DNA from 2 places in the Lysinibacillus sp. FSL L8-0312 genome. Region 1 is predicted to be linked to the other one. Evidence: riboswitches for the same ligand, from Rfam matches in the RefSeq annotation. Region 1 holds a riboswitch; the other holds the start of a gene.

The links. Region 1 has a riboswitch for FMN ahead of MHI22_RS22495 (ECF transporter S component). Riboswitches for the same ligand answer to the same signal wherever they lie in the genome.
Region 2: another riboswitch for FMN. It lies ahead of ribE (riboflavin synthase); the one in region 1 lies ahead of MHI22_RS22495 (ECF transporter S component).

Annotation. Positions count from the first base shown of each region.
Region 1 is NZ_JBBOOV010000001.1:4,514,004-4,526,595, forward strand. It holds gene sigX (RNA polymerase sigma factor SigX) at 1-404, shown strand, start outside; gene MHI22_RS22490 (RNA polymerase subunit sigma) at 401-1,681, shown strand; FMN riboswitch at 1,839-2,026, shown strand; gene MHI22_RS22495 (ECF transporter S component) at 2,246-2,833, shown strand; gene MHI22_RS22500 (sodium-dependent transporter) at 3,019-4,365, shown strand; gene glnA (type I glutamate--ammonia ligase) at 4,555-5,889, shown strand; gene MHI22_RS22510 (sporulation protein Cse60) at 5,971-6,156, shown strand; gene MHI22_RS22515 (NUDIX hydrolase) at 6,201-6,587, opposite strand; gene MHI22_RS22520 (AraC family transcriptional regulator) at 6,790-7,653, shown strand; gene MHI22_RS22525 (pyridoxamine 5'-phosphate oxidase family protein) at 7,811-8,314, shown strand; gene MHI22_RS22530 (GNAT family N-acetyltransferase) at 8,533-9,303, shown strand; gene MHI22_RS22535 (Parvovirus coat protein VP1-like protein) at 9,340-9,603, opposite strand; gene MHI22_RS22540 (DUF418 domain-containing protein) at 9,784-10,833, shown strand; gene MHI22_RS22545 (hypothetical protein) at 10,970-11,599, shown strand; gene MHI22_RS22550 (glutathionylspermidine synthase family protein) at 11,623-12,592, shown strand, end outside.
Region 2 is NZ_JBBOOV010000001.1:108,551-121,142, reverse strand. It holds gene MHI22_RS00630 (copper amine oxidase N-terminal domain-containing protein) at 1-33, shown strand, start outside; gene MHI22_RS00625 (QueT transporter family protein) at 575-1,084, opposite strand; gene MHI22_RS00620 (3-oxoacyl-ACP reductase) at 1,235-1,990, opposite strand; gene MHI22_RS00615 (DUF2829 domain-containing protein) at 2,045-2,269, opposite strand; gene MHI22_RS00610 (GNAT family N-acetyltransferase) at 2,340-3,185, opposite strand; gene MHI22_RS00605 (histidine phosphatase family protein) at 3,199-3,747, opposite strand; gene MHI22_RS00600 (ATP-binding protein) at 3,845-5,152, opposite strand; gene MHI22_RS00595 (spore germination protein) at 5,474-6,916, opposite strand; gene ribH (6,7-dimethyl-8-ribityllumazine synthase) at 7,051-7,518, opposite strand; partial or broken gene ribB (3,4-dihydroxy-2-butanone-4-phosphate synthase) at 7,537-8,163, opposite strand; gene ribE (riboflavin synthase) at 8,189-8,827, opposite strand; FMN riboswitch at 9,052-9,177, opposite strand; FMN riboswitch at 9,294-9,419, opposite strand; gene MHI22_RS00575 (YibE/F family protein) at 9,837-10,907, shown strand; gene MHI22_RS00570 (YibE/F family protein) at 10,904-11,680, shown strand; gene MHI22_RS00565 (DHA2 family efflux MFS transporter permease subunit) at 12,043-12,592, shown strand, end outside.

The DNA.
Region 1 (12,592 bases):
GCTCATATGATCAATTTGCAGGTAATAGTAGTGAGAAAACATGGCTTTTTGCTATTGCCAAAAATGTAGCGATTGATCATTTTAGAAAGCAGGCTGTACGCCAGAAGCATTCACTTGATTTCTTTGACTGGGAAACGGAACAGCTCCATTCAACCACACCATCACCGGAAGATATGCTACAGGCCAGTGATGAATTTATGCAAGTAGCGTCAGCACTGGAAAACTGTACAGGCGACCAAAAAATGGTCATTATTATGCGCTATTTTCAGGATTTATCGATTGCAGAAACTGCTCAAATATTAGATTGGACAGAAGCTAAGGTAAAAACGACCCAGCATCGAGCCATAAAATTTTTAAGGCAACAGCTACAGCCGATTAGAGAACAGGAGGCGAAACGGCAATGACGCATAAGCCATTTGATGATGAGCAGCTTGAACATGTATTGAACAATGCCCCTAAGCTTTCTGACCACCGTTCAAAAGAGGACATATTAAATCGGTTAATGGCAGATGCTCGCTTGCAGGATAACAGTTACCTTCAAGAAGCGATACAACAACCAAAAGAGGATGAACAAAAGCAAAGCAATTCCTCCATCCGAGAAGAACGAACAACACGATCTAAGCTTCGTAAAATGCCAATTTTTATGAGCATTGCAGCAGTTTTTGCGTTAACGATACTTGTAGGCTCAATGGTCATGAATAATGATGTTGGACATAAAGATCAAGCTAGTACTGCCGATACGGCTACCTATTCTACTTTACAGGAAGATCTTTCTCCAAAGGAGGCTGCTACGCAAGACGAAGCACTCCAATCTCCTATCGTAGCAGAGCATGAGCGCATGTTATCTTTACGGTCATCTGTCTATGAGGAAGATGTGAAAGATGCTGTCGTTTTCCGTATTGGCTTAGCAGGGCGAGATGCGGAAAGTGTACCAATGACGTATGTGATACCAAATGAGCGAGTAGCAACGGATTTTGGAACAGAAAAACCTTCTACTTTACAGATGTATGAAAAATACGCGCCTCAAATAGATGAGAAAGCTAAAGGATTTACTGATTACCATCCTTACAAAGGTGAGCTGAAGGAGAAGGACGATAAGCTTGTCCATGTGTTGCCAAAGGACAATAGCTATGATGTTGCTTCTGCTACTGTCAATGAGTACAAAGGAACTTTGGAGGATACATTCTCTGATTCTGAATATACAGAAGTTGAGATTCAAAATGAAGATGGAACACCTTATGAGTTTTCTCAAGAAGGTGAGCCAAGTCCACCTATGTCATTAACGAACGCCAAGCATTATAATTATTATATATATCAAGATGGTACAGGTGCAGAATATTTATCACCAGATTTCCGTCAAACATTTGCAAATGTCACAGAGGCGCTCACACTGATGAAAAATAAAAATGATGATGTCTATGTGTCGGTTGTTCCTGAAAACGTATCATATACGGTCACAGAGGAAGCAGAGGGCGTAGTCGTTACATTTGATCTCCCGCTTGATTTAACATCAATGGAACCGATTCGTGCCACACAACTGATTGAGGCCATGATGTTAACGGCTGCTAGCTTTGACCAACAATTACGCCTAAATAATGTTGTCCAAGAAAGCTGGGAGGGCTTTGATTTAAAAATGTTTTTACCAAAGCCTGTAGGGCCAAATAAGCAATATATGCCTTAGTCAAAGAAAATAACAATAAGAAATGGAGCATTCCTGTTCGGTGAGGATGCTCCATTTTTTTTTACAATGCATACAAGTCTAATAGGTTTTTTGAGCAGAACTATTTACTTTTTGTTGATAATTCTTTATAGTAAAACTGTAGTATAAAATAATAGTGATTCATCTTCGGGGCAGGGTGAAAATCCCGACCGGCGGTAATAGAGTGCTAAACCGTTAATGTTTATTCATTAACTCGAATGGTTTAGGCAAAACTCTTTAGCCCGCGACCTGTGCAAATTTATTTGCATGGCTGACTTGGTGAAATTCCAAGGCCGACAGTTACAGTCTGGATGGGAGAAGATGGAGGTACGATCGTCATTCATTGTTATGAAATGAACTATGACCGAGCGCTTTTTTTGTATGGCTTTTAAAATAGTGCTCAAAAAATAGTTTAGATTGACGCTTATTCGTCATGCCTTTCTCCCTTGTGCTTTTTAATGCATAAGGGTTTTTTCATGCTAACAATTGAAAGATCGTCACCTTTCTTCTTGCGAGATTGAATCAGCAAAGAGGAGAGAGTTTTCTATGAAGAAAAATGTTAAACTTCAATCGTTTATTACGATTGGTATGCTGAGCAGTATTTCGTTTTTATTAATGCTTTTTAATTTCCCAATACCGCCGTTCCCAGCATTTTTGGAAGTGGACTTTAGTGATATGCCTGCATTAATAGCGGCCATCACAATGGGACCTGTAGCTGGTATTTTAGTAGAATTATTTAAAAATGTGTTGGATTGGATTTTCTCGGGTACGCCAACAGGTGTGCCAGTAGGGCATATTGCCAACTTTACAACAGGCATTTTATTTATTTTGCCAGTTAGCTTTATTTTTAATCGTTTTAAAACGACTGCTGGTCTTGTTGGAGGTTTAGCGACAGGAACAGTCGTGATGGCAGTAGGAATGAGCGTTTTGAACTATGTTATATTTTTACCGATGTACACATATTTCCTTGGTATGGAACCTGTTGTAGGTGACTCCCTTTATAAAATGATCGTCGCTGGAATTTTACCATTTAATATTGTAAAAGGTATTTTATTAACAGCTATTATGGCGTTTTTATTTACTACAATGCGCAAATGGATCGACCGCCAGCGCTCTATGTATATAGCAAAATAATGGACCATAAACCTCGAGTAGTTAGCTCGAGGTTTTTTTGTAGGAAGAAGTGATGGGACGAATAAAATTAGAAAAAAGTAGTAGAAAATGCTCGTGCTCTAGTGCTTTATTATTATAATCTAGTCGAAGAACACATTTTCATGTAGAATAGAGGGGAGTTTAGAAAGTTTGAGGAGTTTGAAGAGATGAGTGAAAAAAAGGGACAGTGGTCTAGTAAATTAGGATTTATTTTAGCATCAGCGGGTGCTGCGATTGGACTAGGAGCAATTTGGAAGCTACCGTATGTAACGGGGCAAAGTGGTGGAGGTGCATTCTTCCTAATCTTTGTGTTATTTACGTTATTAATAGGGTTGCCAATGCTATTGTCCGAGTATGTTTTAGGGCGTGGTACACAATCGGAGGCGGTAACCGCGTATAAAAAGGTTGCTCCGACAAAACCAGGATGGGCTTGGATTGGCCGAATGGGTGTGCTAGGTTGTTTTTTATTATTAACATTTTATAGTGTTGTTGGAGGTTGGATTTTTATTTACAGCGGGCTAGGCGTCGCTGGTGCTGTGATAGATCCTGCGATTGATCCAGCTGCACTATTTGGAAAAATTATAGGTACACCTTGGATTACGCTAGTAGGTTTAGCTTTGTTTACATTAGCTAACGTACTCGTTATTTCATTAGGTGTACAAAATGGTATTGAAAAGGCGAATAAATGGATGATGCCGTTACTCTTTGTGATGTTCATTGTTCTGGTTGTGCGTGCTGTTACATTAGATGGCGCAATGGAGGGAGTGAAATTCTTCTTATGGCCTGATTTCTCAAATATTACTGGTAGGGCATTATTAGAAGCGTTAGGGCAATCATTCTTTGGATTAGCTGTAGGATTTTCTTGTCTTGTTACATATAGTTCCTATCTAAAAAAAGATGTCAGCCTTCCAAATTCAGCAGGTTCTGTTGTGCTCTTAACCGTGCTTGTATCATTTTTAGCGGGTTTAGCAATCTTCCCTGTTGTGTTTGCCTTTGATTTAGAGCCAGCCGCGGGACCGGGCTTGTTGTTCATGGTGCTGCCGACAGCTTTTAGTCAAATGCCGTTTGGAGAATTATTTTTAGCGATGTTTTTATTGCTATTTTTATTTGCTACATTAACGTCATCATTTAGTTTATATGAGATTATCGTAGCGGCATTTATGGAACATAGTCAGAAATCTCGTCCGATGTGGACGCTTTTACTTGGTGTAGTCGTATTGATTGCGGCTATTCCAGCGGCACTTTCTTCTAGTGTTTTATCGGATGTAACCATTTTTGAGAAAAGTATTTTTGATGCCACTGATTTTTTAGTGTCGAATATAATGCTGCCATTAGGAAATTTATTCATTGCGATTTTTATTGCCCACATAGTGGATAAGGAATTTGTAAGGAAAGAACTGTTAATGGGTAGTCACTTAGGGCAGGGCTATTATGCAACATATCGTATGTTAATGTTAGTCGTTGTACCGATCGTTATTCTAGTTGTGTTCATTAATATGCTATTACAATATTAAAATAAAAAAAGTGTATCCATTGTGGAAATGGATACACTTTTTTTATGCATCGAAAATCAAGATAAATATATTCTAAAAAAACTATGTTATAAAACCTAACATATCTATTGCGTGAATTTCAATTTTCATGTATTTTAAGAACAGTTATAAAAACATATGTTAACTAAATTTACATTGGAGTGGTGAAGAGTGAAACATTACACAAAAGAAGATATTATACGCCGAGTAAAGGAAGAAAATGTGAAATTTATTCGCCTACAATTTACAGATATATTAGGAACAATCAAAAATGTGGAAGTCCCTGTCAGTCAGTTAGAAAAAGCATTAGATAATAAAGTCATGTTTGATGGTTCATCCATTGAAGGTTTTGTGCGTATAGAGGAATCTGATATGTATTTAAAGCCTGACTTTGATACATTCGTGATTTTTCCTTGGACTGCTGAGAAAGGCAAGGTGGCTCGTTTCATTTGTGATATTGCCAGACCAGATGGAACGCCGTTTGAAGGAGATCCACGCTCCAATTTGAAACGCGTTTTAAAGGAAATGGAGGAGTTAGGCTTTACTTCCTTTAATTTAGGGCCAGAGCCAGAGTTCTTCTTATTCAAACTGGATGATAAGGGGCATCCAACACTAGAGTTAAATGATAGTGGAGGCTACTTCGATTTAGCACCGACAGATTTGGGAGAGAATTGTCGTCGTGATATCGTTTTAGAGTTAGAGGGAATGGGCTTTGAAATTGAAGCCTCCCATCATGAAGTCGCACCTGGTCAGCATGAAATTGATTTTAAGTATGCTAGTGCCATTGAGGCATGTGATAACATACAAACGTTTAAGTTAGTCGTAAAAACCATTGCTGCACAGCATGGTCTCCATGCAACATTTATGCCGAAGCCATTATTCGGTGTAAACGGCTCAGGAATGCATTTTAATCTATCATTATTCGAGGGTGATAAAAATGCCTTCTATGATGAACATGCAGACTTACAATTAAGTGCAACGGCACGTAGTTTTATGGCAGGGATTATAAAGCATGTACACGGCTTTACCGCTATTACGAATCCACTTGTTAATTCCTATAAACGGCTAGTGCCTGGCTATGAGGCTCCTTGTTATGTCGCGTGGTCTGCTCAAAACCGTTCACCACTAATTCGTATTCCAGCAGCTCGTGGACTATCTACTCGAATTGAATTGCGTTCAGTTGATCCAGCTGCAAATCCATATTTAGCAATGGCTGTTATTTTAGCATCTGGACTTGATGGTATACGGAAAGATTTAACGCCACCTGCAGCAGTAGATCGTAATATTTATAAAATGACAGCAGGAGAGCGAGAGTTGAACGGAATTGATAGCTTACCTTCCTCATTAGAATATGCGTTGATTGAATTAGAGATGGATACCATTGTTCGTAATGCACTAGGCGATCATATTTATGATAAATTTACAGTCGCCAAAGAAATTGAGTGGAATAAATATCGCACACGCGTCCACAACTGGGAACGTGAGGAGTATTTAACGATGTACTAAAAAGCGTTGGAGCTGTTTTGGCTCCAACACTTTTACATTTCCTTTCTTTTCATCTATTATTAGAGAAAAGGAGTGTGGGCAATGACACAAACGACCCAGGTTGTGACCATTCAAAACAATGATATTGTGCAATTTGAACATGACATTAACCGGGCTTTAGTAGATTTAAGAAGCTTTTTAATACTTGATATCAAATACAATACGCTCTATATTGGCGAACAGACAGTCATCCATTCTGCTTTAATTATTTATCAACAAAACGATTAGCAATATGTACTTGAGATGAGTCATGTCATTAAGACGTGACTTTTTTATTGAAATAAAGATAAAAGAAAGGCACGATCTTCTGGAAAAGTTAATGACAATTGGGCCACTTCATTTTTTGATTGCCAAGCAATGTCATAAATTAATTCGTCAGGATCATGAATCATCATTTGTCCGTCAATCATAACTGTTTCAAAGTAATGAACTTCCACAGCTTCATTCTGCTTACAATAAATTTCTTTTAGAATAGCCACTATATAGCCCGTTTCTTCATAAACCTCTCGAATACAGCAAGCCTTAAAATCTTCCGCTGCTTCTTTACCACCTGATGGAACAGCCCACGTTTTTTCTTCTTCCACCGTTCCTTGTAAAACCATTAATAATTGATTGTTATCGTTCAAACAAATAGCAGCAGCACCTTGCCATTTTCCCAAGAGAAAAACCTCCATTTCATTTCTATTTATACTTAATTTACCTATTAAAGAACGTAGTTGTAAATATGTGTAGGGTGGAGGGTGAAAATAAGTAGGGAGAATCGTCGGGAAAATACTTCCCTTTTAACCTGTCCAAAGTTAGCATAAAAAGACAGGTTATACAGCAATATCTATTTTATGATGGAATCAAGGAGTGAAAGCAATGAGTTGGATTGAGTCGATTCAAAAGGCCATTAATTTTATGGAGGATCATTTATTAGAGGACATTACGATTGAACAGATTGCACAGGAGGTTAATTCATCTGTCTTTCATTTTCAACGCACGTTTGCAATTTTGACGGATATGTCCATTGCAGATTATCTGCGACGAAGAAGATTGACATTAGCTGCACAAGAATTAATAGGCACGGAACAAAAAATAATCGATCTCGCCTACAAATATGGCTATGAAACTCCTGAAGCTTTTACAAAAGCGTTTCGTAAGCAGCACCATATAACGCCTAGTGAAGCAAGAAAGAAACAAGGGCCATTACAATCATACAATCGCCTGGTCATCCAGGTAAGCTTGAAGGGAGCAGAACCAATGAAGTATAAAATCGTAGAAAAAGAAAAGTTTCAAATTGTTGGAGTGAAAAGAACGTACAACTGTCAAGACGGGGAGAACACACGAGAAATTCCTCTATTTTGGCAAGAGGTAAATCAAAGTGGCTTCGACCATCAACTATACCAATTAAATAATGGCAATATCAATGGAGTACTAGGTGTTTGTGTACCAAATACAAACCAAGGACAAAAGGGTTTCATTGATTACTGGATTGCTACAGATCATGTAGGGGAAGTAGGAGAAGATCTATTAACAATGGAAGTACCTGCCTCCAAATGGGTTGTCTTTGAAGTACATGGCCCTATGCCAGATGCGATGCAAAATACGTGGAAGCAAATTTATTCAGAGTGGTTCCCGTCCAATCCATACGAACCAGCAGGAACAGCGGAACTTGAGGTTTATCCTGAAGAGGATGCCTATAGTCCTGACTCCTATTCTGAAATTTGGATTCCAATTAAATAACAAGAAAGCCAAGAATGCATGGATTAAGCATTCTTGGCTTTTATTATTCAAAAGAAAATTTATCCTTTTTTTAGGTGTGTTAAAGATGTAAAATATATGTATGTTTAAAATAAACGATTGAGTTAATCGTGATATATTTTCATGAGGGGGTTAAAGTATGATGAGAGGTACGATTCAAAACAAGCGTGTAGAAATTTCACAAGAGGAAGCACAGCATTTCTTAAAAGTAGGGCAAGTAGCACATGTTGCAACGGTTGGTGAGGAAGGTTTTCCATACGTTATTCCGTTTGTCTATGTATATGAGGGAGAAGATAAACTATATTTGCATATTGGTAATATTCGAGAAAGCCATTTTTGGTCAAATATTAAACAAAATCCTAAAATCTGTATCGAAGTGAGTGAGATGGGTGATTTACATCCAGGGAAAAAATATGCCTGTCAATCTGCACTTGTGTATCAAAGCGTGGTGTTGTTTGGACAGGTCGTACGCATTGAGGAGGAGTCGAAGAAAGAATGGTTTTTTGATGCACTGCTTGAGAAGTATGGCAATCCTGCATGGACATTTGAAAAAGAAGGCTATCCAATTCTGCCTAAAATCGAGTTGTTTGAAGTACAAATAGAGAAGTTAACAGGGAAAATTAATCATGGCATGTATCACTAAATGAAGAAGCTAAGAATGATAGAATTCTATCATTCTTAGCTTTTAAATTTGATTTCGCTAAAGCGTATAGTTAGCCAGCAAAGTAAAATTTAATTTTTTCCAGCCTCCAAGATTTTCGTGATATTGGATGCAAAATATGGCTATCTGCGCATCATTCAGTCCCTTTAACTAAATTTATCTATTATTATAAGAGAATAGAAATAACAGGAGGAGGTAGCATGATGAAAATTATAGAGGCTCATTACCCAATCATTAAACAAACCATTAAAAGAGCCCCGACATTTGTGTATAGTATACTAGATCAATTAATAGAAGGTACGGTCTATACAGACACAGAGAATTTACAAACATTATTATTTCAAACAAAATCAGGAATCTATTTTGTAGCTGGCGATTCAATTCATACGGTACTTGACGATCAGCTTGTCTGTTGTTTTCAACAGTCTATAGAGCAAAAGAAACGTTTTACCTTATTTTCTTATTCAGAACAGTGGAATATTAAAATTGAACAACTGCTAAATGACCAACTTCGAAAATTAGAGCGCTATACCTTTACTTTCGATGAAAGTTTGTATGATTCTAGAGAGGAGCGGGAAATACCCAATTTTGAGGTTATGCCTATTACTCATCATCATATAAAAAATGCACAGGCGTTTACCTATGCTTACTACGATGAATATTGGGATTCAACAGCTAATTTCCTTGAAAATGGTTTTGGCTATTGCTTAGTGCTGCAAGAGCAAATCGTTAGTGAAGCTGTCTCTATTTTTAAATCAAATGATTTTGCAGAAATTGATATTATGACAGATTCGAATTTTAGGGGGCAAGGATTAGCTGGCAGGGTTGCCCACATTTTTATCGATCATTGTCTTGCCAACCAGCTAAAGCCTTGCTGGGATTGTGATGTGTCAAATACCGCATCTATGTATCTAGGCACAAAGCTTGGTTTTACGACTCCGCAAAAATATGCTATTTATACAAAAAAGTAGCCCACGCTGTTTGCAAAAACATCGTGAGCGTCATTGTTAAAAAAATCGATGACGTAATTCGAAAACGCGATAAAACAAACGGGCATCTCTAGCCATTTTATGATTTGCATCCATATGGGGGCGGAGGCATTGTTGAAACAATTCATCACAGAACTTTGTGCTACCATGGCGTGCATAGCATTCATCATGCAATTTACAGCAACTATCCACAGCATTCGTAGGCTCACCTGGTCCTGAGCAACCAGGTCCACAGTATCGATAACCAGGATAACAAAAACCGAGCTTGCGATTTCTATTCATCTGTTAAACCTCTCTTTACGATGTTTTTACTATAAAATATGAAACATTTTTTTGAAGAAGCGGATGAAAAACTATAAGACTATTTTTGATTTGTAAGGTTCCTGTAAGCTTTAAAAAAAATAGCTGTAAGGATGGGGAGTTATGCTAGCTATAGCATAAAAGATAAGGAGTTAATTCAACATGAATCCATCTGTTACACAAAAGGAACGTATCGTTTCCTTAGACATTATTCGAGGATTAGCGTTATTCGGTATTTTATTTATTAATGTAGGTGCTTATGTGGTCCTCATAGAGGGAGGACCTATGCCTGATATGAGTGGTATCAATGGCATCATTGATTCACTTATTGATATTTTCATTGAAAAGAAATTCTTCTCTATCTTTTCATTTCTGTTTGGTGTTGGCTTTTATATTTTTGCTTCACGTGCAGAAGCTCGTGGGGATAAACCAAGAAAGCGTTTTGCTAGACGTTTATTCGCGCTATTATTGATTGGCATTATTCATATTTTTCTATTTTGGGGTTCCATCTTAGCCATTTACGCAGTGATTGGATTTTTATTGCTACCATTTTACTCTGTCAAGATTTCAACTATTAGTAAATGGTTATTTACCATCATTTCACTTCATATTCTTGTTATCCTAGGTCAAATGTATATGCCAAATAATGCTGTTTTATCAGCTATTTATGGCTTATTAGGAAATGATGCCGTAGCGATTTTTATCATGTTTTTAAGTGGTTTTTTAGTTGCAAAAGCTGGTTGGGTTGGCCATATTAGTGAGCATGCTCAAAAAATAAAAAGAGTGCTTTATAGTACATGTCCATTCTTTATTGGATTTTCTCTATGGATTTGGTTCGCATCACAAGCAGATGACCAACAAATCCAATCCATTATTGGCTTAGGAGTTGTGCCAACAACCTATTTTTATTTAAGCTGTTTATTTTTACTATTAGAAAATAAACAAATAGCGAAGCTGCTTCAACCAATTGGACGTGTAGGACAAATGGCGTTTACAAACTATTTGGCACAAAGCTTTATTGGGACGGCTATCATTTCGTTAATGGGCTTACAAGTCGTTTCACCATCAGAAATAGTAATCATCGCGAGCATTACTTTTATCATTCAAATTATTTTTAGTGTGATTTGGTTTAAATTCTTTTCAATTGGACCATTCGAAAAGCTATGGCGATTTATGACTTACGGCAAAAAAACTGTGACAAAGCAATCATAAAACTCTGGAAATCCCAAACATACAAACGGTTTGGGATTTTTTCTGGTAAGATGAACTGTATGTTTTTGTAAAAAGTGAAACCTAATATGGCAGATAACCGTAAACAAGAGAACAGAAACAAAGGAGCATTTTAGATATGGCAAAGCAAATGAAAAAATATATGGCTGTGACAACGGCATCTTTTATGGCTGTCCAATTAGCAGCATGTGGCAATAGCGAAACACAGACAGTAGCTTCTTCTACGTCTACCCCAGTAACGGAAGATCAAGGTCAAGGAAACACAAATGAAGAGATAGTAAGTGTTTATAATAGTGAAATGGCAGATGCCTGTGATGAATGGCAAGAAGGGGACGATGGTTCCTATGAATGCCTTGATGAAAATTCTCCTTACTATGCACAGCATTTCTTTAATGGGCTTATGTATGCAACTGCTGGAGCAATGATTGGAAGTGCTATTTATAAAAGTCGTAATTTAAAAAATGGCACAGATCGAAATGAGCAAAATGGTGGCGGTTCTGCAGTACCGCGATCGACACAAAGTGGTAATGCAAATAATAGATCTACAAATGGTATTACAAACAGTTCACAAAATAAGGCTGGTACAACTTCAAATGGTTCAAATACTTATTCGAGTGGACAACGCTCTTATTCAACAGACAGTTCATCAAAAAGCACGAACTCCTACTCTAATAGCTCCTCCTCCAGCACAGGAAAATCTGGTTTTGGTTCAGGTGGAGCATCCCGTGGCGGCTCGTCCTCCTCATAAAGTGTGGAAAGGGAGCAAATAACATGATGAATCATACACAACAACGGCAAGCGTTCTATTCAAAATTCCCAGACTTTTTTCCTGACTTTGAGGATTTAGAGTATGCGCTATATGATGTCTTAGAATTGCCAAAGCAGCAGATCGATCAACTTCACTACGCAACACAAATACTTTGGCGCATCTTTTTAAAAGTTGGGAAACAATTTAAGCATTTGTCGATTGATCAACTTTTAGCTTTAGGGATTCGCCCTGAAATGATACCGTATATTCAATTAGACTATTTACAACAGCAATCTGTTTTGACGCGATTTGACTTTGTTTGTACAGAGGAGGGCCACATTAAATGTCTAGAGTTGAATGGAGAAACACCGTTCCTTGTACAAGAAACCTTCGAGATAAATGAGGCACTTTGTCAGCATCTTGGCTATAACAATCCAAATGATATAATAGCTTTACAAAAAACATTGTCAGGTGCGCTTTTTGCTGCCATGCAATATTTACATAATGTTAAAAAGCCAAAGGTTGTCATCACGGGTAAAGCAGCCAAAGAGGATTATGAGGAGTATTGCCAGGTACAGTTTATTAAGCGCTGTATTCCTTTTGATATTGAGTATGTACCTATCCAGGATCTCATCATATTTACTAGTGATACACCACATATAGTACAAGGTCTTTATACACCTGCAATGGAGAAAATCGATATATTATTTCGACCTGCACATCCTGTAGAGTTTTTAATGGATGATGTAGCATCAGATGGTGATCGCATTGGGCTGCATTTGTTAGAACTTGTAAAAAAACGACAGTTAGCTATCATTAATCCGCCTGCTGCTTATGTATTACAATCGAAAATCTTATTGTGGTTAATATGGGAGCGGAGAAACGATCCTTTACTCTTTACCCCCGAGGAACGGGTAGCTATTCAGCAATATATGCTACCAACCTATCTTTCAGCTGAGCCGTTTATTCGTAATAATCTTCCTTATGTGAAGA
Region 2 (12,592 bases), 4.4 Mb from region 1:
GAGCCGTCTCAAGACACTCCAATTAATCAATAGGACAAAGAATTTCTTTATAGTAGGGACTCCCAATGCTTCTTTATGGATCATCGGGAGTCCTTTCTTTTTGTGTGCTGCGCAATACATTGTCTCTAGACCCTCCCACAAATGATTGGTCTGACAAGCATCGATAGCAATCAAGTCGTTGTGAAAGTCAGTTTAATAATATGTAAAATGCGCTTATCCGCTTAAGGATCATAGAAATAAGGTAATTGTGCTCTAGCAGTTGGATATGTTGTTTGGCATAAGTAGCTTGGAAGTGAGCTAAAATCGGCTTATAAGGTGTTAGCTATTGGTTTGCTATTTGGGATATCCTAGGTCGTGAGGAAATAAATAAAAGCCCGGATTTTGTTCTGAAAAATGCTAGACAGAATCCGGGCAAAGAGGCTTTTTTGATATTCAGTGAAAAATACTATATTAAGTAGATGAAGTAATAGCTAAAGTGGTAGTTTTGAACGGATAACTCAGCAGAAGTGTTAGAGTTATTCTAAATTCGATACTCTCACCCTTACGCTGATAATGTCTTTTTTATTCATCAAATTTATTTAGATAAATCAATTTTTTTATTTAATAAGTAAATAGTCAGTCCACCAACAGTCATAGACAATAATTCCCCAACGCCCACTGTGAACCAGGTCGCCCAAAATGGTAGATCGTAAAGGATAGTTAATTGACCAGCCACCGTAAACATGGAGACAGCAAAAATCAAAGCAGTAACAACCATTTTTGCAATGTCATTTGTCATATGTTTTGTGACGCTTCTACAAAGTAATAAGACAAGAAAGGTCGCAATTCCACCGATTGGCACATCTAAAATCCATGTTGGCGACATGAAGTTTGCAAGTATGACGCCAATCGTCACCGCTACCACATAGCGCTTATTGTACAGTGCCAGATAATTAAACATTTCTGACAAACGTAGCTGAACAGCGCCAAAGCTAATGACTGACAACATAACTGTTACAGCGACGTAAAGGGCTGCAACAAGTGCCGTTTTTGTAAGTTCACTTACAGAAACACGGCTAGAATCTTTTACAATAGATGTATTCAATTTTATTCTCCTTTGTAAAATAGCTAGTTGCTATTTTAGTAATAACTACGACCAAAGGAAGAGAGCTTCACGCCCTATCTGAAGTGCCGTAGTGCAAGCCGTTTTTGCTTACCTGCGTATTATAGCAGAAGAATATCGAATTGAACAATGCTATTTTGTCAGCCAACCACCATCAATCGGCATCACTGCCCCATGAATATAATCGGCAGCCGAGCTTGCTAAAAATAAAGTCAAATTCGCCACCTCATAAGGCTGTGCCCATCGACCTGCTGGCGTTTCTTCAGCTACCCATTCAGCCATTTCCCCGACCCCTTCAAAATCAGCCTTATTCATCGGTGTTTGAATGGCTCCAGGCGCAATCGCATTCGCACGAATACCCGCTCGACAATAATCTAAGTCTAGCTGCTTCGTATAACCGACAATGGCATGCTTAGAAGCTGTGTAGGCTGCACCGCCACCACCAGCAACAAGTCCAGCAATCGACGCCATATTGACGATTGTACCAGTGCCACGTTCTACCATATGTGGTAAGATCATGTTCGTCACAAAAAACGTGCCCTTCACATTCGTGTTCATAATTTTATCCCACAGCGCTTCGTCTGTATCCAAAGTTTTCGCAAAACCATCTAAAATCCCAGCAGTATTACATAAAATATCAATTTGCCCAAATAGTGAAATAGCTTCTTTGTACGACTGCTCCACATCTTGTTGGCTACTTACAGAGCCAACCTTATAGGCAAAACGATCAGGATATTGCTGCTGTAACTGTATTAACCCCTGCTCCTCTACATCCAATCCAAAAACAGTTGCTCCATTTTCTAAAAATGCAATAACTTGAGCATGTCCAATGCCTGAAGCAGCCCCCGTAATAAAAACCGTCTTTTCTCTATATTCATCAAACTTCATATTGTGTCTCCTTACAGAAAGAAGTCATCTCACTAGAAGAGATGACTTCACTCATTACGATTCTACGATTATCCAATCTTCCGCTAATAGATCACATACTGTAGGTGTGAACATTGTATAGCCCTCACCACGAACGTTAATTAAAAAATAAGGATTCAATGTCTCACCATCATGCTGGCTTTGACCAACCAGCTTCACATATAGCTCAGCACCACCCCAGCCATTGCGAATTACTTTTTCTCCTGCTTTTAAGCGTGGTAATACTTCTTCAAAAGTCATCTCATTCATCCTTTATTTCCATTCTTTATCGCATTAGTATACTGGATTTTTAGGAGGTTGGCAACCATGCCTAGAATCTCCTTGTCATCTGTACCTGCTCTGTTGTCACCTTAAGCCCATTCTTTAATAAATAGCTTGTTGCTGGATTGCTTGCTAAAAAGTTCACTGTCGTTATCTGAACTTTATGTGTTGTGACGCTGGCTAAAAATTGCGGTATTAAATCTATATGACTTTCTGCTAGGATCACCAATTGATAGAGTAGAATACGCTCCATCTCACCGCTGTCATTCCACACGGTTTTGTATAGCATATAGCCTAGGGCTTCATTGTTGTCATTATAGAAAACCTTGGCTTCCCCCTGCTTCACACTCTGCCAGCCACACTGCCAAGGAACATCTTCCTGATAAAAAGAGAGATATGCTAGCTGCTCAGGGCGAATGGTTGCAACGTGAGTGGCGGCTGTAGGCTCTACGTTCGCTCCATATTCGCCACTTAAAAATAATAATGAAGAAGCAACCTCATAGCCATATTTTTCATACAAAGCAATAGCTACCTGATTTTCTTTAATTGCCTCCAGCGTAGCGATTTCTACATGTTCTCGTTTATAGATAGCTAAGGTTTCCTCCATTAATAAACGTGAGATGCCTTTACCACGATAGGCTGGGGAAATACCTGTACCACCGTTCCAAGCTGTTTTCTTGCCATTTATGATACGGAAACCGTTCATAACAATCGCAATCGGTTCATCTTGGTCAAAAATGACAATGGAATGTTTAGGAGACAGCCCCTCCCCAACCAGTCGATGTAAAAACATTTCGGCCGTCATATGGATATCCACAAAATAGCCTTCGAAGCCTTTGTTCCATGCTTTCAATACTTCCTCTAATGTGCATTGTTCAACTGTTTTGACCTTCATATTTTCCCTCTTCTCAAATGGAATCTAATGTCGCTAAATCTTCTAAGGTTAGTTTTTTCACGATATCATACCCACGCCCTGGACCTTTAGGCTTGATGACAACCGTCCCCATATTCGAAAGGATGCCAAGGCCCACGTCTCTCGGAAAGCTATGACCAATCATTACATTATTCATGCCTTGTGATGGTTTTATTTCCAGCTTGGATGTCAGTGTCGTTAAAATGCTAGTTTGCTCAGCACTGGTAAGATTGCCACCTAACATGAAGATCTCAAACAAAAAAGGGTCAATTTGTACACCGTTAGTTGGAAATGCAAGTAGAGTCGTTTCCTTTGTTCGACAGAACGGACTTGCTGTAATGGGCGAAAGGATGGGAATTTGCCAATAACGCAGCATTTGACCATAGTAAACAGCCTCCCTACGACCATGCTCTGATAGGTTTCTTTGATAGCGGCAACTGTGAAACGTGCCATATGCCTGATCTACACCAACTGTGGCCGTTCCATGCCTTGCATATAAATGAAGCCCACCCTTTCTCAATAACGTCAGGAGATCCTTTTCCATTTTTTTCATCCCCTTCATCATAACACTTTCTATTTTGTAATGTATGTCTAACAAATAGAAAAAAGCTCCCTACAATTTGTAGGAAGCCTATTTTCAGTTATTTAATGGGAATATGGACAATAGCAGTTGTTTCTAAATGTTTCGATGAGTCGATTGAAATATGACCATTGTATTTATGGACAATTTCTTTCACAATAAATAACCCTTGTCCTCTTATGCGACCCTGCTCATGCCTTTTCGTTGAAAACCCTTGCTTAAATATGTGGTCAGCATCCACAATATTTGGCCCTGTATTAGTAATTTTAAATTCATACTGTACTTCATCAGCTGTACAGCAAATCATAATTTTACGTTGTCCTTCAGGTAATTCAACCGCAGCATCAATGGCATTATCAATTAAATTGGATAGAATCTTGATTAAATCTGTCGTTTTAATCTTATTAAAGTCATTTTGAGAAATGGTAAAGTCCATATCAATATTATGATTTTGAGCGGTTAATTTTTTCGTTTGTAATAAGATGGACAGACCTGGGTGGTCAATATTTAATTTTAAAGACTTAATCGCTTGAACTTCTTTAGATAGTGAAGACAAATATTGTTTTGCTTGCTCTGTTTTTTCTAATTGTAAAAGACCATGTAGCACTTGAATATGATTAGTGAAATCATGACGTAATGATGATACCGAAGTAATCAAAGTTTTAATTTCTGCTTGATATGTGTCCTCTGTAGCGCCGACTTCTTTCGCTACCTCTTTTTGATACCATCGTTGTAAAAATAAAAAAGAACCAATGACAATTAAAATAAATACACCATTAAAAATAAAAATAAATAAATTGTCTTCAATGACTTTTCCCTTAATGCCATTTAATGTGTCTGCGCTGATATCAATGCCTAGATACCCAATAATTTTACCATTCTCATCTTTGATAGGTGTACCAACCGATAAATAAGAACCATGTACAGAATCATGAATCACCTCTGTAACATAGGTTTCACCTTTGTAGGCTTTTGCCACTTGCTTTGCTGGGACAGTACAAACCTCTCCTATATCAAAGCCTTTTTTCAGTTCATTTGGCAGCCCCATAATCATCGCACTTGATACTTCTGGATTATCCACCTTCAACGTATAAACAAACAATGCACCAAGTTTTACTCTGGCATCATTTAAATAGCTTCTTACTTCCCAATAATAATCATTCTTCTGTGGATTCTTCAAAAACTGCTGATAAGCAGCTGTATCAATAGAAGAAGCAATGGAATTGGCAGCCTCTAAGCTTTGATTGGCAATTGACTCTTCAACGGTCTTTTTAATTTTCACATAGGATGTAATGATGTTTAAACTTGTAAACAAACATAATAAAAGCGTTGATAGAATTAATATTAGTTTTATTTTTCGATTTTTCATATAAAACGGGACTTCCTCACCTATAAATATTCTGGAATATCATTATATAATAATTAACTCTATTTTTTGTTTGTAAAGTGAACATTTCTTGATTATCCTACAGAAATGAAAACAGAAAATCCATTTTACTTGAACTCTACTAAAATTACACACCGTAACCAATAGTTTAATAATCCTTTACAAGAAAGTAAACTAAAAAGGTAACTAATAACATTTTATGTCTCATTTCCTATCCTATAGGCTAATGTAATACCTTCCTAAAGCAAAAGTCACAAAAAGATCAGGTACCTACTACAATACCTGATCTTCATTGAAATTTGTTTATTTTTTATTCGAAGTACGTGTTCGATCCTGTGGCTTTAAAAAGGAAGGTCGTCTACTGTAGCCCTTTGATGAAAGTCTTAATAATGATTTTTTTAGATTTTCCTTCTTCAAATGTGCACTAAAATTTAAATAGGGTACACCTAGCACACGCATATTCGCTGCGTATAAGATGATGAAAAATACTGCAATAAAAAAACCAAATAATCCAAAAAAGGCAGAGGCTATAATAATGATTAGTCGAAAAATACTCATGGCTGTTACAAATGATTGGTTAACCAATGTAAAAGCCGCAATACTCGAAATTGCAATGACAACAATCATTGAAGGGCTCGTAACGCCAGCTTTTATCGCTGCATCTCCGATAATTAAACCTCCCACAACACTAATTGATCCACTAATTGCACTCGGAAGACGTAAGTTGGCTTCACGAAACAATTCAAACATAAATAGCATCATTAGTATTTCAAGAATCGTTGGGAATGGCAGTCCCGTTCTCGACTCAACAACTGTTGCTAGAAGAAGAAAAGGAAGTTGTTCTTGATGATACGTCGTCAGCGCAAGCCAAAAGCCTGGTGTTAGCATACTAATTAATATCCCAACAATACGAAGCAATCTTTCCATTGAACTGACAATGACAGGAAAATCATTATCCTCACCCGATTTAAAGAGCAACATTATATTCGTAGGTGTGATCAATGCGTAGGAAACACCATCAATCATTATTAGTATTCTTCCCCTAATTAATGCCTGCATAGCAAAATCCGGTCTCCCGGTATAATCATGCCTGGGCAGTACTTTGGCTGTTTGTTCAATTGCTTCCATCAATAAATCACCATTGACAACAATATCCGTATCAATCTTTTGTAATTGTAGACGGATTTGTTCTAGCATATTTAAATTCACAATGTCATCCATATAGAGTACCGCTACAGTGGTTTTGGAACGTCTCCCAATTTCTAATGTTTCTACACTAAAAGAATTAGTGGGCAAACGCTTTCTTAATAAAGCAATATTAATAAAAACATCTTCTATAAAGTCATCTCTTGGCCCTTTGACCACTAATTCTAGCGATGTTTCTCCGGGCTCTCGATTCGGTTTTTTAGAAATATCACTAGAAAATAGTAATTGATTTTCTTCAAAATACAATAATACATGCCCTTTATAGACTCTTGTTATGGCATCCTCTTGCGTTAAAACCTTTTGTAAATAGGGAATGTGTAAATGCTGGTCGATTTGTTCCTCTAACATGTCATCAGCGACATCACTTAATAAGGATTGGACTCGCTGAACAACTACCGTCTGAAGTATTTGTTCGTTGATCATTGCATCACAAGTTATCAAATGTACTGTATATTGCTGAAATTTATATTGTTGAAAAATCACATCAGCAGAGCGTTGAAATAGTGATTTCAACATTTTCAAATTGATCATTTGTTCCATTGATGAAATACTTCTCATCTCCTACTGAGCCATCTCCAGATTAGTACATTTATGAAAAACGATTACCTTCAATAAATACACTTAAGCATATTTTTCCCATGGCTGTGCAAAATATTCAAAGAAACATTTGGTCATTATCCAATCATTTTCTTTAGATTAGCCATCTCAATGGCAGACATGGCAGCATCGTATCCTTTATTACCAGATTTTGTACCAGCACGTTCAATCGCCTGCTCAATATTTTCCGTCGTCACAATACCGAAAATAACAGGTACATTGGTTGATAACGATACATTGGCAATACCTTTTGCTGACTCATTACAAACATAATCATAGTGTGTTGTGGAGCCGCGAATAACCGTACCTAAACCAATAATGGCATCATAGTTCTTTGTTTCTGCTAGTTGTTTCGCAATAAAAGGAACTTCAAAAGCTCCTGGAACCCAAGCAACATCAATAGACGCTTCATCAACACCATGTCGTGTTAAGCCGTCCATTGCACCGTCCAATAATTTGCTTGTGATGAATTCATTAAATCGACCTACCACAACTGCAATTTTTAAACCCGTTCCAATTAATTGTGCTTCAAATGTTTGACCCATTGTTCTTTCTCCTTTTTAAATAGAAATTTTATTTTCAGTTGTCAGCAATTGACTGCGGTATGCTACAAGTGCCTCTATTGATATCATTTTCAAGTCATGCTGTGCTGCGTACTTTATCAATTCCTCAAAGCGTAGCATATGACCATCATCGCCCATGATCTCGCAAATAACACCCACTGGCACACTATGACAAAGCTTTGCCAAATCGACAGTCGCCTCCGTATGCCCTCTTCGCTCTAAAACACCATTATCTTTGGCAATGAGCGGAAAAACATGACCAGGTCGACGAAACTCAATCGGCTTTGCTTGCTTTTCAATCATTTTTTGTATCGTAAATGCTCGTTCATAGGCACTAATTCCTGTCGTTGTATCCTCATGGTCGATACTTACGGTAAACGCTGTTTGGTGATTATCCGTATTGTGCTGAACCATCGGATGTAAATCTAGCTGTTGTGCAAGCTGCTGTGAAATCGGTGTACAAATTAATCCTCTACCATAGGTTGCCATAAAGTTTATAGTTGCTGGTGTCATGAATTCAGCGAGTGCCAGAAGATCTCCTTCATTTTCCCGATCCTCGTCATCAACCACTACAATCATTTTGCCTTGCTTTAAATCCTCAATGGCCTCTTCAATTGCATATAGCACTTTTGTCATCTCCTCGTTCAGTTTGTTAAAAACCATGTTGTGCTAAGTAATCTCTCGTAATGATTGGTGTTGCTTGCCCTTTTTTCAGGTGCTGTACAATATATTTACCAACTAAATCTGTTTCGATATTCACAATCGCTCCAGCCTTCTTCATGCCTAATACGGTTTCTTTGTACGTATGGGGAATTAGTGAAATCGTGACACTGTTCGTGTCAACATGGAAAAGGGTTAAGCTTGTGCCATCAATCGTAATAGAACCCTTTGGAATGCAAAATTTGGTTAGTTCCTCTGACAATTCGATATCGATATAGACTGCGTTGGCTACTGGACGTTTGCACAAAATTTTACCGACCCCATCCACATGTCCAGCAACAAAATGACCGCCAAATCGCCCATTAGCAGGCATGGCACGCTCTAAATTCACGGAATCCCCTACCACGAGCTGCTGTAAATTGGTTGCGTTGACTGTTTCAGGCATCACATCCATCGTAAGCATCTGTTCCGTAAAATATGTCACCGTTAAACAAACACCATTAACCGCGATACTATCTCCAAGCTTGACATCTTCTGCTATTTTGGCTGATTGAACTGTTATTTTCATACTGTCCCTATCGCTTTGCATGGCTTTTAAAATGCCAATATCCTCTACAAGCCCTGTAAACATTCCATCACCTACTTTTCATTGATTTAGGTTTCTATCCTTCACTTTTGAAGTCTTATCCATCAGTTTCGAAGGTCTATCCGTCACTTCTCTAGTTTTATCCGTCTCCTCCTTCTCTAGCTATCGATAAAAAACAAAAACCCCTTTCAGCAAAGGGGTTTGGGAGTAATAAGACATCAACAAATAAGCCTAATTGAAAACTATTTTTTCCATAGACTGTCATCTCATTTGTTCTTCTCCCATCCAGACTATAACTGTCGGTTTTGGATTTGCACCAAATCAGCTTGCGCTCACGGACTTTGAATTACTTCATCACCGCCGATTGGGAATTTCACCCTACCCCGAAGAACATCTTCTATTCGATTGGCACTAAATAAAAAAACTTCCCAACAAGCTTGTGGGAAGTAGTGTAATAAATGCATAGGAAAATAAACCTTCTAAATTACAATCAATTTAAAAAGCTCGCATTTTTACCCTTCTCCCATCCAGACTATAACTGTCGGTTTTGGATTTGCACCAAATCAGCTTGCGCTCACGGACTTTGAATTACTTCATCACCGCCGATCGGGAATTTCACCCTACCCTGAAGGATTTTTTATTTAGCTAATCTTACGATAACACTATTTTATTCTATTATCCATCCTTCTTTTTAAAAATTTTTCAAAAAGAATTATAGCAGATCAACAATGCATCCAGGTTTTTCGCGTTTGTGACGTCCGCCTGAGGCATTGAGGCTACATGCAATATTATTGCCACAGGAGGCGGCGTTTTTTGATGGTGTTATCAGGTGTTTAATCACTCGTCAGCAAGGGAGTCTTCAGCTTAATATAACAATGACTTGATAAATGTAAACGAAATCATTAAACTGATAACATTTAAACTGTGCATGGAACTTCCCTTTCACTAAAACGTTCCTTTACAAGTGACAATTCAGTCCAGCACTTTGGAGGTCATTTACTTGCTATTTTTTAAAAACATCCCATTGAAGCAAGGTATTTTCTATGCCTTATTAATGCTCTGCTGCGTGCTTTCGATTGTGTTCGTTCATCATAATGAATCATTTTATGATCGACCGATTGCTGAGGTGATAAAAGCTGATGTAGCAGAATCAGAACCAATGACAGATATGTATGATAATGATGATTATTTATTTACACAGCATATTACAGCCGTGATACAAAATGGACCACATAAAGGGCAATCCATCCATTTGACGAATGACTATTCCGCCTCTGGAGCTTTCGATCAAGAATACCGTGTGGGCAATGAAATCTTTGTCTCCATAGATAATCACGCATCACAGTCAGGGCTAACTGGGACCATTCTCGATTTAAAACGAGATCAAACCCTTCTCATGATTGCGTGGATTTTTATTTTTGTCTTACTCCTTATAGGAAAAAGACAAGGCTTGTTTTCCATCATTAGTTTAATTGTTAATGCATTGATTTTATCATTCGCGTTAGATTTATATGTGAAACATGGTAACCTGAGCTTGTTAGTCATCAGTGGTATTTGCGCTCTTCTATTTACGATCATTTCGTTGTTACTGATTAGCGGCTTGAACACGAAAACGTATGCAGCTATTGTGTCTACACTTTTAGGAACCGTTATGGCACTCATCATTAGCTCTGTCGTGATGTGGTTAACTGGTGAAAACGGTCTTCGCTATGAAGAAATGCAATTTTTAACACGCCCCTATCGTACAGTCTTTATGGCTGGCTTATTTATTGGCTCACTTGGGGCTGTCATGGATGTCTCTATTACGATGGCTTCTTCAATCTTTGCTTTATATGAACAAGACCCTACTATTTCTGTGAAGGCACTTAAATCTTCAGGGCATGAAATCGGGAAAGATATTATGGGCACCATTACGAGTATTTTGTTCTTTGCCTACCTTTGCGGCTCCATACCGATGGTTATTCTCTATTTGAAAAATTCTTCTACTTTAGGACTCACGCTGTCCTTGAATCTTTCTTTAGAATTAGCTCGCGCCTTAGCAGGTGGTATTGGGGTTGTCCTCACGATTCCGATCAGTCAGTATACTGCTCTATTTTTCATTAATCGAAAGAGGGTTCAAGAATGAATGTAATTGTGTTATTAGCTTTTATTTTATGTCTATTGATGGTCGCAATTGGCGGGAAGCAAGGTGTACGTTCGTTTCTTTCTTTATTCCTAAATTTCGGTGTGCTCTTTGTGACGATCTTTTTAATGACCAACCCTAAAAATAGCCCCATCATCTTAACGTTCGTTGCCTGTACAATTATTAGTTGTATTAGCCTTTTCTATATCAATAAAACAAACAGTAAAACCATTACAGCATTTATCTCTACTATGGTGACGATTGTTGTCTTACTTCTTTTTATTACATTTGTAACGAAAAAGTTGATGATTCAAGGATTTGGTGAAGAATCAACAGAAGAAATAAGCATCTTTTCCCTTTATATTGGTGTTGATTTTGTGCAGATTGGTGCCTCCGTCATTATTATGAGTACGATTGGAGCAATTATGGATGTCGCTATTTCCATTGTTACTTCCATGCATGAGATTTTTTATCGTAACCCTTCGATTAGTAGAAAGAAATTATTTACATCCGGCTTAAATATCGGGAGAGATATTTTAGGAACCGATACGAATACGTTATTCTTCGCTTTCTTTGGTGGCTATTTAAGCTTATTAATATGGTTCAAAGATCTCTCCTATTCGATTGGTGAAATCGTCAACTCCAAGGTTTTTAGTGCTGAAATGACGACTATTTTTTGTGCTGGCATCGGTATTGCACTGATTATTCCGATCGCCTCCTCCGTCAATGCCTATTACTTAATTCGAACACGTGAAAAAACCGAAAAGCTCTCATAAAAGAGTTCAGACCTATCACTCATTTGTGAGAGGTCTGGACAAATCTCCTCCTCTCCTTCAAAAAATGAATGCTATCTCAAAAAAATGTGTCTAAATGATGAAATCGTATAGTAATTGCTCAAATTAGTACTTACATTTGAGAATTTTTTTTTGCTATAGTAAAAAACAGAGCAATTAGTATCGCGGAGGTGTACTAGCTAAAAGGAATCATGATCGCTGATAATCGACATCACGATTATATCTTCATAGACTTTTTTATAATGCAGAACATGAAATAGTAGAAGCATCGCAACTTTATTTTTCCGAATATTCTGTTTTTATACATTCTATGAAAGTTGAACATTTTTGAAGGAGTTTTTACAGTGAATAAGGAAATAAAAACAGGTCCAATTATGGCTGCTCTCTTAGTAGCCGGCTTTGTAGGGCTATTTAGTGAGACAGCATTAAATATTGCACTAGGGGAACTTAGCCAACTTTTCAGCGTGGATGCCACAACTATCCAATGGCTAGCAACAGGCTATTTTCTCACATTAGGCATTTTAGTACCTGTTACAGGCATTTTAATGCAAAAATTTACCACTCGCCAAATGTTTATAATCTCTTTACTCTTTTCCATAATTGGTACCATACTTGCCGCTGTTGCACCAATCTTTGCTGTCTTACTTATAGCACGTGTTATTCAAGCTGCAGGTTTAGCGATTATATTACCATTAACGCAAAATGTGATTTTCACGATTTTTCCAGCTAATAAACGTGGTAGTGCTATGGGGATGATGGGTCTCGTCATTTTAGCAGGACCCGCTTTCGGCCCGACATTAGCAGGGATGATTTTAGACACGCTATCCTGGCACTGGATATTTTGGGTTACTGTCCCCTTCTTATTATTCTCGATCATTTTTGGTTTTATCTTTA